DNA from 2 places in the Halomonas sp. A020 genome. Region 1 is predicted to be linked to the other one. Evidence: predicted binding sites of a transcription regulator. Region 1 holds the regulator's gene; the other holds the start of a gene.
The links. The regulator LexA, encoded in region 1, represses DNA repair genes until DNA is damaged. The targets are predictions, from matches to a motif close to TACTGTNTANNTANACAGTA.
Positions count from the first base shown of each region.

Region 2: a site for LexA is predicted at 3,000-3,019, ahead of recN (DNA repair protein RecN). Genes of this name have one in related genera too.

Region 1 is NZ_AP022850.1:2,975,162-2,982,583, reverse strand. Features, by position in the region: gene nagZ (beta-N-acetylhexosaminidase) at 1-891, opposite strand, end outside; gene FRH_RS13905 (L,D-transpeptidase) at 976-1,491, opposite strand; gene FRH_RS13900 (TetR/AcrR family transcriptional regulator) at 1,469-2,146, opposite strand; gene lexA (transcriptional repressor LexA) at 2,397-3,071, shown strand; gene FRH_RS13890 (energy-coupling factor ABC transporter permease) at 3,109-3,780, opposite strand; gene purU (formyltetrahydrofolate deformylase) at 3,796-4,650, opposite strand; gene FRH_RS13880 (ribonuclease J) at 4,924-6,525, shown strand; gene moaE (molybdopterin synthase catalytic subunit MoaE) at 6,529-6,963, opposite strand; gene moaC (cyclic pyranopterin monophosphate synthase MoaC) at 7,009-7,422, opposite strand, start outside.
Region 2 is NZ_AP022850.1:1,612,076-1,619,497, forward strand. Features, by position in the region: gene FRH_RS07535 (RnfH family protein) at 1-151, shown strand, start outside; gene bamE (outer membrane protein assembly factor BamE) at 159-623, opposite strand; gene fur (ferric iron uptake transcriptional regulator) at 696-1,148, shown strand; gene recN (DNA repair protein RecN) at 1,279-2,952, opposite strand; gene grpE (nucleotide exchange factor GrpE) at 3,152-3,781, shown strand; gene dnaK (molecular chaperone DnaK) at 3,934-5,865, shown strand; gene dnaJ (molecular chaperone DnaJ) at 5,975-7,129, shown strand; gene FRH_RS07570 (DMT family transporter) at 7,347-7,422, shown strand, end outside.

The DNA.
Region 1 (7,422 bases):
CCCTTCACAGGCGTGGACGACCTCAAGAGCAGCGGCACGATCGTTACATATCAGCAGCATGTCGCAGCCAGCCGTCAAAGCTGCCTTGGCGCGCTCCGTGGGTCCACCGGCTTCATGCGCCCCGGTCATGCTCAAATCATCCGAGAAAATACACCCTTTGAAACCCAGCGATTCGCGTAGCATGCCCAGCCACGTCGGCGAAAACCCAGCGGGACGTTTATCGAACGCCGAATAAATGACATGGGCTGGCATGACGCCGTTTAAAACGCCCGCAAGTTCACGAAACGGCACAAGATCGCGCGCTTTCAATTCGGCTAGCGGCCGGTCATCGACGGGTAGCGCCACGTGGGAGTCTGCCGCCACGCCCCCATGCCCGGGAAAGTGTTTACCCACAGCGGCCATGCCAGCCTCGTGCAAGCCCTCGATAAACGCATGGCCAAGTTTGGCTACGTGAATAGGGTCACTGCTAAAGCTGCGCTCACCAATCACGCTGGACACGCCACTCTCAACGTCCAATACGGGGGCGAAGCTGATATCCAATCCGCAGGCGGCCATCTCCATGCCCAACAGCCAGCCGGTATCTTTGGCAAGACTCACACCCGCGACCGGGTCGCTGGCGAACAGCTCACCCAGACGCGCCATAGCGGGTAGCCGGGTAACGCCCTGCTTGATTCGCTGGACACGCCCCCCCTCTTGGTCAATCCCCAGTAGCAAATCGCCTCTCACACGACGAATACTGTCGCACAGCTTGCGAACCTGATACGCGTCTTCGACGTTACGAGCAAACAGAATCACACCGCCTACGGCAGGATCTTTTAGCAGGCGCTTATCAGCGTTGGTTAACTGTGGCCCTTCAAGGTCGAGCATGACCGGGCCAATGGGTTGCGTCATGATGGTGAGTCCAACAAAAAGGGCGCCATTCTAGACTAACCGCTTGGCGTGTCAAAATTCTGGCGCGACGTCCTGTGGGTGGGCTTAATGCAGCCAAACCGGCGTACCGGGCTGGGCGTGATCGAATAGGAAATGTAAATCGTGATTGCGCACGCGTATACAACCGTGTGAGGCTGGCGTGCCCATGGGCTGATCCTCCGGGGTGCCATGCAAGTATATGTAGCGCCGCTGGGAATCGACGTTTCTCCCGCGATTCACGCCGCGCTCCAAACCGCATAGCCAAAGTATCCGCGTCAGGATCCAGTCACGCTTGGGGAAGCTGGCCGCGAGAGTTGGCGAATAGACTTCGCCCGTCCACCGGCGACCCCGAAATACCGCGTTATCGGGACAGCCTTGGCCAATCGATGCGCGCACGTAGTGCCAGCCAAGCGGCGTTTGACCGCTGCCCTCTTCCTGCCCAACGCCTGCCAGCCCCGTCGAAATCGTACACTCATGCTGAATATCGTTACCTTGCCACCAGCAGAGTCTCTGACGCTGGGTATCGATCTCTATCCAACCACCGTGTGTAGGCGGCAGCTCAGCTAGCTTGGGCGTTTTCATGATGACCCTCTTCAACCGCGGCGGGCAACGGCGCATTCATGGCGGCGACCACGACGGGCCGCAGGCGTCGTACCAGATCCCGCACCGTGACCTGTTCTTGGTAATCCTTGGCGGCGATATCACGCAGCGCATCCAAGCCTGACAGCGTGAATATCACCGTTCCCAACATAAAGTGTAGCCGCCAGAAACGCTCAGCGTCCGGCAGGTCTGGGGTCGCTTGGCGCACCAGCTCGGTGAAGCGCGTAAACACGTCGCCATATTGCTGCTGAATATAACGCCTTAAATGCCCCTGAGCCTGGCTATACGCCAGACCCAGGAGCCTCATGAACACTTTCAGGCTATTGCGTTCTGCCGGGACGGCCAACACCGTGGTCGCCATGGTCTCAAGCAGCACTTCCAAAGGAATCGGTTGGCCTTGATGGCGCGTCTCGAGTTCATCCAGTGCCGTATGAAAACGTGCCGAAAACGGATCGAGATAGCGAGCGAACACCGCTTGAATCAGCGCTTTTTTGGAACCAAAGTGGTAGTTGACGGCCGCCAAATTGACGCGTGCCTTGCTGGTGATATTGCGCAGCGACGTCTCGGCAAAGCCTCGCTCTGCAAATAGCACCTCTGCCGTGTCTAATATACGCGTTACCGTATCTGATTGGGCCATCTCGCCCTCCAAAAAACAGGTGTTTTAAACAACGCTGCATACTATGACATATGTCTGACAGGCTCAATCACTTATCCAGTTCGCCAACGGTCCATGGGCGGCGCCTTGTTTACCTAGCTTTCAAAGCGCTCGCTATGTACTGGCGTTTGTCATGGACCATGTACTGGACAGAGCAACATACTGTATACTTAAACACATACTGATTAAGCCGACATGTAGCTACTGTCTTTTCACTGTTTTGGAGTTTGGTATGTCTCGTCCACTCACAGCACGTCAGCAGCACGTATTTGATTTCATCGTCAAAACCATGGGTGACCTGGGGTACCCGCCAACGCGCGCTGAAATCGCCAAGGCGCTAGGGTTCCGCTCTCCAAATGCTGCCGAGGAGCATTTGCGTGCGCTCGAGCGTAAAGGCGCCATACGCATCATTCGAAATACGTCGCGGGGAATTCGGCTACCGAACCAGGAGGTGCTGGAACCTAGCGAAGTGCCAGCATCGACAACGGCCGCCTCCGAGCCTGTACCCAATGGGCTACCCGTGATTGGCGAAGTTGCCGCCGGTAGTCCAATCTTGGCTGCCGAACACATAGACCGCTACTGCCCGCTTCCAGCCGAGTATTTTACGCCCAAAGCCGATTACCTATTACGTGTACGCGGCCTCTCCATGAAAGATGTCGGCATTTTGGAAGGCGACCTTCTGGCCGTTCATCGCACTGATCGCGTACGCGATGGCCAGATCGTCGTAGCACGGTTAGAAGACGAAGTGACGGTCAAGCGTTTTAAACGCCAGGGCCATCAAGTCACGTTGATCGCCGAGAATGCCGACTTCCCACCGATCGAGATCGATCTGCGCACCCAACAACTGGATATCGAGGGTGTCGGCGTCGGCGTTATTCGGGGCGGAAACGGACAAGCGCTCGGCTGAGCTGAGGCCGTGGTCAGACCCGGCACACGAAGTGTATTTACTGTGAGTCGATGTAACGGTGGTCATTGAAGGTGGCCACCCAACTTGGGTGGTAGACTAGCAAGATGCTGAGCAGCATCCCGGTGATGAAGGCTTCCGACGGCATCAGCAGCGGTAAAAAGCGGGCATACTCTTGAGCGAGATATACGGCCTCAGGATCCGTGCCCGCCAATATGATGAGCGCCACCGCGACAAGCCCGCCACCTAACGTCGACAGCGCTGCGCCGAAAAATCCGCAGGCGAATAAGAACACCATCAAATTATCCGGCAGGCGGCGATCCACCAGACGCCACACGATGCCTGTCACCATAGCAGGCACGATGCCAGTCACCAGTACGTTCGCCCCAAGCAGGTTCCACTCGTTACGTCCAATCGCTACCATGGCAGCGTTGATCATTACGTTGCTCAGCAGCGCTAACGGCATTTTAAAGACCAGCGTCATTAACACCGTAAATACTAGGTGAAGCGTCAACCAATCCACTGCTTGGGCGCGAAGCTGCCAAAACAGCATGACGACAAGCGTCGCGGCCAACCATCGATGTTGGAGCGCGGTATCTTCGAGCAACGGTTGCCAAGGGCGCAGCCAAATGCACCAGCCCACCATGCCCAATGACAACAACCACGTCATCACCAGCGCCCATGGTGCCAATACGCTCTGTGCAAACGACATAGCGCCCCCGGTAGATTAACTAAAGACGACTGTTTTATTGCCGTGAATGAGCACACGATCTTCCAAGTGCCAGCGTAAACCACGCGCCAACACCGCTTTTTCAACGTCGCGACCGAAGCGAACGAGATCGGTCGGCGTGTGGCAATGGCTGACCCGATGTATGTCCTGCTCGATGATCGGGCCCGCGTCCAGCTCTTCGGTGACGTAATGGCAGGTCGCACCGATCAGCTTCACACCGCGCTCATAAGCTTGATGATACGGCTTGGCACCCGCGAACGACGGCAGGAAACTGTGGTGGATATTGATGACTCGGCCCGCATAGCGTTCGCAAAGGGAAGGCGGCAGTATTTGCATGTAGCGCGCCAGCACCACACAGTCGGCGCGGGCCGCATCGATCTGCTCTTGCACTTGATCGAATGCCCGCTGCTTGTTGGTAGGATCGACCGGTACGTGATGATAGGGAATACCGTACCACTCCGTGAGTGAACGCATATCGTCATGGTTAGAAATGACGCCCACGATATCGCAATCCAGCTCGCCTGCTTGCCAGCGATACAGCAAGTCGACCAAGCAGTGAGACTCTCTAGACACCATGAGCACCACACGGCGACGCTTTTGCGTATCTACCAACGACCACTGCATATCGAATTCGGCGGCGACGGGCTCGAACGCCGTGCGCAACGCTTCCGCCGACATACCCAGTGAGTCCGCCAGAATTTCATAGCGCATGAAAAAGCGACCAGTCTCTAAATCAGAGTGCTGGCTTGCTTCGGTAATGGAACCACCCTGCTGAGCAATAAAGCTTGAGACACGCGCCACAATGCCCACCTGATCGGGGCAGGAAACAACTAAACGGTAATAATGAGACATCACAGACACTCTTAACGTATTTAACGGCACGCTCGCCAAGCACCTGCCTAACGGCAGATAAACGCTTTAGCCGCATTAGTGTAACGTAAGCAAGATAAGGAAGCACCGCGGTCTGGTGCCGCGATGATTGTTACCCGCCCCCCGCATCCCGTATAGTTAAGATATTACTTTCTAGGCTTTTCATAACTGATGCATCCATCACGCGTTCAACTTCGTCCCCGTCGCCGCCCGCCCCTGCGCCTGCTACCGCTTGGTGGCTGTGGCGAAATTGGAATGAACCTCACGCTGTATGGGTATGACGATCAGTGGATCGCCGTTGATTGCGGCATGATGATTCGCCAAGACCTGCCGAATTCTCCGCTTCAAGTGCCCAACACGGAAACCCTGGAAGCGCTCAAGATCACCCCCAAAGCCCTGTTCATTACCCACGGCCATGAAGACCACATCGGCGCCGTGGCGTGGCTTTGGCCCAAATGGGGCTGCCCGATTTTTGCCACCCCACTCGCAGCGGGACTCTTGCGCTACAAGTTTGCCGAACATCAGCTCAGTAGCGCAGCGATCCAGACCATCGAACCGGGGGAGGCAGTAGAGAGTGGCCCCTTCACCCTTCGCTATCTCAGCGTCACCCACTCCATCCCCGAGAGCTGCGCCATCATGATGCAAGCGGGGGATTACCGCATTCTCCACACGGGTGATTGGAAACTGGACCCAACCCCGCTCATTGGCTCACCGGTCAATGCGGCTCAATTCAGAGCACTGGCACCGGTCGATTTGCTCGTAGGGGATTCAACCAACGCGCCCATGCCGGGACAGTCGGCCAGCGAAGGGGACGTAGCCAAGGCGTTGGCGAAAACGCTGAGCGCTTGCACAGGCAGGGTGGTCGTGTCTTGCTTTGCCAGCAACCTGGCGCGGGTATTGGCCATTGGTTTGGCAGCCCAGGCGAGTGGACGCCGGGTTAGCCTGATGGGCCGCTCGATGGAGCGGATGGTGAGTGTGGCCAGAGGCCTGGGCTATTTGGACGACTTCCCGCCCCTGGTGCCCGCCCATGACCTGGGCTACCTCCCCCCTGAAGAGGTCGTGATCATTGCCACCGGTAGCCAGGGCGAGCCTCGCGCCGCCTTGCAACGCTTGGCCCAGCGTCGCCACCCCTTTGTCGATTTAGAACCGGGCGATAGCGTGATTTTTTCTGCCAAAGCCATTCCAGGCAATGAGCGCCCCATCGAGCAGCTTAAAAAGCGTTTGTTGCAACTCGATGTCACGCTGTTCGATGAAACGCACCATCCCGAGCTTCACGCTACCGGACACCCTGCCCAGGAAGAGCTTAGAAAGCTCTATCAGTGGGTCAGACCCAAAATGCTGCTACCGGTGCATGGCGAGGCTCGCCATCAAGCGGCGCATCAAGCGCTTGCCGAAGAGCTGGGCATTCAAGCACCGCTGACGCCTGTGAATGGCGACATGCTAGTACTCGACCAGCAAGGGTTACGCTGCGAGACGCGCTATCCTCAGCCTCCCTGCATCGTCAATCAAAATAGCGTGGTCGCTCATCCTGGCTTGGATACGGGCCACTCCTCGGCACGTCGCGGCAGCCTTTTTTTGGCTTTGCCGGTAGCTGCCACTGAGACGGGCTGGTGCCGCATTGGACGCTTGATGCTGGATGCTAGCGGGGCCAGCCCCATGGATGAAGACAGCTTTAGCGAGTGGCTCGACGAGCAACTCGATGAGATCACCGCAGATACACTAGCCGATTTACGCCATGCGCTACAGCCTCGGTTGGTACACTGGTTGGCGAATCACTTGCAGCATATGCCCGAGGTGCACCTACAGATCATGGCCGCCGAGATGCCAACCATCGAGGAATTGAACGACGAGCCTTGAGCACTACCACCGAGCAGCGTCTTGCTGATCGGTGTCGCGCTCTTTCACCCAGTACGCTCCCTGGCTAGAACGCTCCTTCTTCCAGAAAGGTGCCTGAGTCTTCAAATAGTCCATGATGAAATCGCAGGCCTCAAAGGCATCTCGGCGATGTGCACTGGCGACTAGCACCCTGACAATGGGATCCCCCGGCGACAAATCTCCCACGCGATGAATGACCCTCACCGCTTGCAATGACCACCGCTGACACGCTTGCTCTGCAATACGTCCCAAGGTGCGCTCGGTCATGCCTGGGTAGTGTTCCAGGGTCAAACCGATGACGTCGGGCGTTTCGTTGAAATCTCGCACCAGCCCCGTAAAGGTGACGATCGCGCCAATGTCGGTACGCTGGCGCAACGCGCTTTCATAACCGTAGGCCATGGAGAACGGAGCAGACTGCACGACTACCCCTATGTCGGGTGCTTTTTGTTCGTTAACGGACACGGCTCAGCCTCCGGTCACCGGGGGGAAAAAGGCCACTTCGTCTTCATCGGTAATGCGTGCGCTGTCGTTGGCCATCACCTGGTTAATCGCGCACAGCGTTCGACGGTCTGCCAGCACTGAGAAGCGCGCATCTTGAGCTTTGAGCGCGGCTTTTAGCCCAGCCACATCACGGCTTGGCAATTTGTCCAACCCAATGGCCAAATCACTCTCCCCAACGCGCTCGCGCAGCTCGGCCAAAAACTTGACCCGCACACAGGGTGAGACACAGCGCTCGCCGAGGCTCACCTCGCCCGCAGCACCTTCACCAGTGACGATGGGAGCCGTCATGTCGCGGCGGTAATCGCCGCGCTGTCCGCCCTGCTTGCTATCCAGCTGTACCGCTTCGATACGCATTGCCTTGTCGACCGCTTTACACAT
Region 2 (7,422 bases), 1.4 Mb from region 1:
GGCGCCGCTGGGTATTTTTGGTAAGGCGATTCGCCACCCAGAGAAAGAGGCGTTACGCGAGGGCGATCGTGTCGAGGTCTACCGCCCACTGCAGATCGATCCAAAAGCGGCCCGATTAGAGCGGGCCAAACGTCAGGCCAAAGGACAGTAGTCCTGCCTCACTCGTCGGTAATGATTGGCTGCGGTTCGGGGGCCGTCTCCGGTGTGGGCGTGCGTTGGATGGGCAGCGCATCCAACGGGTCAGCGCCTTCAACGGCGGGGCCCATACCCCGGTCGGTGCTGATCGGCAGGTCGCGCGAAAAATCACCGTCTCGTTCGATGTTCATCAAGCGGCCTGCATTATCGAACGTCAGCGTCACGCGGCGCTGTTCCACGCCTTCGTACGCTTTATCGATGCGATACACGTAGTCCCACTCGCGAGAATTGAAGGGCGCTTCCAGCAGCGGACGTCCCATGACATAGGTCACCTGCTCTTGGGTCATGCCTGGTTGAAGCTGGCTGACCATCTCTTGAGTAACCAGGTTGCCCTGAGGAATGTCGCGCTTGTAAACGCCAACGTAGCTGCAGCCACTAACGACGGTCAGGGCAACGGAAAGGGTAATGATACGAGTCAATTTTTGCATTTGAGCCTGTTCTTCACTATCGTGGTTTCGGTCGATGATACCCGACCTAACCTGTTACTGCGAAGAGCAACCATGGCCGATCAGAACCATGAACTACGCAAAGCCGGGCTAAAAGTGACCCTGCCGCGCGTCAAGATCCTGCAGATTCTCGAAAATGCTTCGGGCCAACACCACCTTAGCGCAGAAGAAGTGTATAAAACACTGATCGATGCGGGCGAGGATGTTGGCTTGGCGACCGTCTACCGCGTATTGACTCAATTCGAGTCGGCGGGCCTTGTGATTCGTCACAATTTCGACGGTGGTCACGCGGTTTTCGAGATGACCCAAGAGGACCACCATGACCATATGGTGTGTCTGGAAAGCGGTGAGATCATCGAATTCGTCGATGACATCATCGAGCGTCGCCAGCAAGAGATCGCCGAAGAGCACGGCTACGAACTCGTGGACCATGCGTTGGTGCTGTACGTTCGCCCTCGTGGGTCTGACGTAACACGCCAGGATAGCGGCCCAACGAATCGCAAATAGTGGCTCATCAAGCGCGGGTTTGCTAAGTCTCGCGCCGTGAAATAAATGCCCCCAGAGTGCACGTGATGTTTCACCGGTGCTCTGGGGGCGTTTTGTATTCGGTGAGTCGTTGAAGAGAAAACCGTCAGGTTCAGTGCGGCGGGCGCTGGCTGGCGTGGAGCATTTCCCGCGCATGGGCCAGGGTTTGGTCGGACAGCGTCACGCCGCCCAGCATACGCGCCAGCTCGCTGATCCGGCCGCGTTCGTCCAGCAGCGCCATGTGGGTGAGTGTGGTGTCTCGCTTGGCGCGCTTTTCGATGTGCAGGTGCTGGTGCGCCTGGGCGGCCACTTGAGGCAGGTGGGTCACGGTCATCACCTGGCCGTTTTCGCCTAGTTTACGTAGCAGTTGGCCGACGATTTCCGCCGTTGCCCCAGAAATACCCACGTCCACTTCATCGAAGACCAAGCTCGGAATCGTCGAATGCGACGCCGCCACCACCTGAATGGCCAGGCTGATGCGCGACAGCTCGCCGCCGGAAGCGACTTTGGTGAGCGGCCGGGCGGGTTGGCCCGGGTTGGCGCTGATCAGGAATTGCACATGGTCCAAGCCCTCGGGGGAAGGCGTTTCGCGCGGGGTGACGTCCACGTCGAAACGTGCTTTGCCCATGGCCAAGAAGGCCAACTGCTGCTGCACCTCTTTGCCCAGACGCACGGCGGCCTTCTGACGTGCTTCGGTGAGCTGCTTGGCCTCGCTGCGGTAACGCTCGCGGTACTCGGCCACTTGACTGCTGAGGGCTTCTAGATCGTCATCGCTGGCTTCGAGCTGCGCCACCTCTTGTTTGAGTTGGGCATGCAGCGCGCAAATCTCTTCGGGAGCGACGTGGTGCTTACGGGCAATGCGGTGTACGTCGCCCATGCGCTCCTCGACCCACGCCAGTCGCTCTGGGTCCAGTTCGGTGGTGCTGGCCAATCGGTGCAGCTCGCTAGCGGCCTCTTCGACTTGAATTCGGGCATCGCTCAACATGGTGAGCGTATTGGCCAGCGTGCCTTTGTCGCTGCCGGGCAGCGCGCTCAGGTGGGCGTAGGCTTGGTTGAGAAGCGACAGCGCGCCTCCTTCATCGCTTTCGCAGCAGTCGGCGGCAAACTGGGTTTCACGCAGGGTCTCTTCGGCGTGGGCCAGGGTGTGCTGCTCCTCTTCCAAGGTTTGCAGCTCGCCTTCGGCAAGGCCCAACTGGTCCAGCTCCTCGACTTGATAGCGCAGCAGTTGGCGTTTGGCCTCGACTTCGCTGCCCTCTTCACTGAGTTTTTTCAGCCGACGGCGGGCACTGCGCCACTCGCGGAACGTCTCGGTGAGCTGCTGGCTGCCTTCGCGAAGCCCGGCGTAGTCATCCAGTAGCGCCAAGTGCGTCTCTTCCCGCATCAAGGCTTGGTGGGCATGCTGGCCATGAATCTGAATTAGCTGTTCACCGAGGGATTTCAAATCGGCAATGGTCGCTGGGTGGCCATTGATCCACGCCTTGGAGCGGCCGTTGGCAGTAACCACGCGACGCAAGAGACACTCATCGGCAGGCAGCTCGCGGGCGTCGAGCCACTCGGCTGCTGCGGGCAGGTGCTGGATATCGAAACGGGCGGAGAGGTCGGTTCGCTCGCAGCCGTGGCGCACGCTACCCGCATCGGCGCGCTCGCCCAGGCAGAGCCCCAGGGCACCCAGCAGAATGGATTTACCCGCCCCGGTTTCCCCCGTAATAGCGGTCATGCCACGGGTGAGGTCGAGTTCGAGACGATCAACGATCGCATAGTCTTGGATCGCTAGCTGCGTAAGCATAAGGCCTCCTGAGGCGGTGCGGCACAGAAGCTGGATACTTATCCAATAATTGTTGTTTTATACAGTAGTCGATAACTCACTTCAATGCCCCTCTTGAGATGGCTTTGATGGCCCCCATATAGGCTGCATACGTGGTTAACACCCGCTACTTACCTCAGGTGGCCGCCACCGGCACCGTTACTTATTTCAGGAGCAAGGCATGGCAAAAGAACCGCAAACCCCGTTGGAAGATGAGCTGGCACGCCAAGAGCAGGAAGCAGAGGTCACCGACCAATCTGCCGAAGAGCGGTTGGTGGAAGGCGAACTGGAAGGGCTGATCGATGACGATGCACCGCTGGAAGATAGCGCTGGCAGCCCCGAAGCCGACGTGCTGGCCGCTCAGGTAGAAGAGCTCGAGCAGAGCCTGGCGGAAGCCAAAGACCAAGCGCTGCGGGCTGCTGCCGAAGCTCAGAACGTTCGCCGCCGGGCGGAGCAAGAAGCCGAAAAGGCGCGCAAGTTTGCCCTGGAGAAGTTCGTCAAAGAGCTGCTGCCCGTGGTGGATAGCTTGGAAAAAGCGCTGGAAAGCATGCAGGACGATGCGTCCGAGGCGCATCGCGAAGGTGTCTCCATGACCCTCAAGATGCAGCTCGACGTGCTGAACAAGTTTGGCGTCGAAAGCATCGAGCCTCAGGGCGAGCCCTTCGATCCACAGGTGCATGAAGCCATGGCGATGGTGCCGAACCCAGAGCTCGACCCCAACACCGTGATGGATGTGATGCAGAAAGGCTATCTGTTGAACGGCCGCCTCGTGCGTCCTGCCATGGTCGTGGTCAGCCAAAAAGCGAATTAAGCCGCGTTGACGCATTGCCGCAAAAAAAGCCCTTGAAATGCGGCAAGCGGCCCCCAAATAAAGGGCAACCCGCGGGAAAACCCGCAGACGCCAAGTAAGTAACAGCGGCGTAAAACATCAGTTTTGTTTCAACCGAATTCGAGGTTTTTGCTATGGGACGCATTATTGGTATCGACCTGGGCACCACTAACTCTTGTGTGGCCGTGCTCGATGGTGACAGCGCTAAAGTCATTGAAAACGCCGAAGGCGGTCGTACCACGCCTTCCATCATTGCTTACACCGACGACGGCGAAACCCTGGTAGGCCAGGCCGCCAAGCGCCAGGCAGTGACCAACCCGGAAAACACCCTTTACGCCATCAAGCGTCTGATCGGCCGTCGCTTCAAAGACGATGTCGTTCAAAAAGACATCAAGATGGTGCCCTACAAAATCGCCGAAGCCGACAACGGTGACGCGTGGGTAGAAGTAAAAGGCAAAAAAATGGCACCGCCGCAGGTGAGCGCGGAAGTGCTGAAGAAGATGAAGAAAACCGCCGAAGACTATCTCGGCGAAGCGGTCACCGAAGCGGTCATCACCGTACCGGCCTACTTCAACGACAGCCAGCGTCAGGCTACTAAAGATGCAGGCCGCATTGCCGGTCTAGACGTCAAGCGTATCATCAACGAGCCGACCGCTGCTGCTCTGGCCTACGGCATGGACAAAGCCCGTGGCGACAAAACCATCGCAGTCTACGACCTGGGTGGTGGTACCTTCGATATTTCCATCATCGAAGTCGCCGACGTGGATGGCGAAACGCAGTTCGAAGTATTGGCAACCAACGGTGACACCTTCCTGGGTGGTGAGGATTTCGACCTCGCGCTGATCAACTATCTGGTCGATCAGTTCAAGTCGGACAGCGGTATCGATTTGTCTGGTGACAATCTGGCCATGCAGCGTCTGAAAGAAGCCGCCGAGAAAGCCAAGATCGAGCTTTCCAGCGCGCAGCAGACCGACGTGAACCTGCCGTACATCACCGCCGACAACACTGGCCCGAAACACCTCAACGTGAAGGTGACCCGTGCCAAGCTGGAGTCGCTGGTCGAAGACTTGGTACAGCGTTCGCTCGAGCCGTGCAAGATGGCGCTGAAAGATGCAGGCTTGTCCGCGTCTGAAATCGACGAAGTGATCCTGGTCGGCGGCCAAACCCGTATGCCGATGGTTCAGAAGAAAGCGGCAGACTTCTTCGGTAAAGAAGCCCGTAAAGACGTGAACCCGGACGAAGCAGTGGCCGTGGGTGCTGCGATTCAGGGCGGTGTTCTGGGTGGCGACGTTAAAGACGTACTGCTGCTCGACGTGACCCCGCTGACCCTGGGTATCGAAACCCTGGGTGGCGTGATGACGCCGCTGATCGACAAGAACACCACCATCCCGACCAAGAAGACGCAAACCTTCTCGACCGCGGATGACAACCAGACCGCCGTGACCATTCACGTCGTTCAGGGTGAGCGTAAGCAAGTGTCGCAGAACAAGTCGCTGGGTCGCTTCGACCTCGCCGACATTCCGCCGGCACCGCGCGGTGTGCCGCAGATCGAAGTGGCGTTCGACCTCGATGCCAACGGTATTCTGAACGTGTCTGCCAAAGACAAGGCGACCGGCAAAGAGCAGTCCATCGTCATCAAGGCGTCTAGCGGCCTCTCCGATGATGAGATCGAGCAAATGGTACGCGACGCTGAAGCTCACGCGGACGAAGACAAGAAGTTCGAAGCGCTGGTACAGCTGCGTAACCAAGCGGACGGCATGATTCACGCCACCCGTAAGACCGTTCAAGAAGCGGGCGATAAGGCCACCGATGACGAGAAACAGGCCATCGAAAACGCCATCGCCGAACTGGAAGAAGCGGTGAAAACCGATGACCAGGACGACATCCAGAAGAAACTGGATGCGCTGACCGAAGTCTCCGGCCAGCTGGCGCAAAAGATGTACGCCGAACAGGCAGAAGCGGCCCAGGCGGGTGGTGAAGGTGCTGAAGAAGCCAGCACCAAGCAGGACGATGACGTGGTTGACGCCGAATACGAAGAAGTCAACGACGACAAGAAGAAGCAGTAACCCACCTCTTTCTGCCAAGGAAAGCGGTGACGCGGGAGGCAACTCCCGCGTTGCTGTTTCCGCGGCCGAGACGCCTATAGTGCGTAGCTAACCAGGAGGCGTAGGACCCATGTCCAAACGCGATTATTACGAAGTCCTGGGTGTCGAAAAAGGGGCCGATCAGAAAGAGATCAAAAAGGCCTATCGCCGTCTGGCGCAAAAATTCCACCCTGATCGAAACCCGGACGATACCTCCGCAGCGGAAAAATTCCGCGAAGTGTCGGAAGCTTACGAAGTTCTGAGCGATGGCGAGAAGCGCGCGGCCTACGACCAGTTCGGCCATGCCGGTGTGGATGGCCAGGGCGGCGGCTTTGGCGGCGGTGGCTTCGGTGGCGGCGGCGCTGGCGATTTCAGCGATATCTTCGGCGATGTGTTTGGCGATATCTTCGGTGGCGGCGGTGGTCGTCGTCGTGGGCCCAACGCACCTGCACGGGGTTCCGACCTGCGCTACAACCTAGAGCTGGATCTAGAGAGCGCAGTGGCGGGCACCACGGTGGATATTCGCGTCCCGCGTCATATCGAGTGTGACCGCTGCGACGGTGGCGGCGCCGAGCCGGGCTCCACCAAAGAGACCTGCCCGACCTGCCATGGTCACGGCCAAGTACGCATGCAGCAGGGCTTCTTTGCGGTTCAGCAAACCTGCCCGACTTGTCACGGCAGTGGCCAGCACATCAAAGTGCCGTGCCACAAATGTAACGGCGAAGGCCGCGTGCGCGAAACCCGCACCCTCTCGGTGAAGATTCCGCCGGGTGTGGATACCGGCGACCGTATTCGTCTCAACGGCGAAGGCGAGAGCGGCGTGAACGGTGGCCCGGCGGGCGATCTGTACGTTCAGGTTTCCATCAAGCCGCACCACATCTTCAAGCGTGACGGTAAGCACCTGCAGTGCGACGTGCCGATCAATTTCGTCGATGCAGCCCTCGGTGGCGAGTTGGAAGTGCCCACGCTAGATGGTCGCGTGAAGCTGAAGATTCCGCCGGAAACCCAAACCGGCAAACTCTTCCGCCTACGTGGTAAAGGCGTGAAGCCCGTTCGCGGCGGCGCCCCCGGCGACCTGCTGTGCAAAGTGGTGCTGGAAACGCCCGTCAACCTCAACGACGAGCAGAAAGACCTGCTTCGCCAGCTGCAAGAGAGCTTCGATGGCAGCAACAGCCACAGCCACTCACCGAAGAAGACCGGTTTCTTCGACAGCGTGAAGAAGTTCTTTGAAGAGATGAAGCCGTAAGAGCCCAGAGCGCTCTGAAGTAACAGCCCCAGCACCCCGGTGCTGGGGCTTTTTTATATGTATATGCCATTGAAGACCCATCCGCCGCGCCAAGGCCTGTGGGTCTGGCAGACGATGCTACGCGGGGCTTGAGTGAGACAAGCCAAGGCGACTTACGTCACAATAACAGCATCCGCTTATCAACCGATGGACGCTGACGAATGAAGGAAACCACCTAATGCCTTTGGATGCTGTTGACCGCCCTTATTTGGGGATTTGGCTGCGTGTGCTGTCGGGGGTGCTGTTTACGGGCA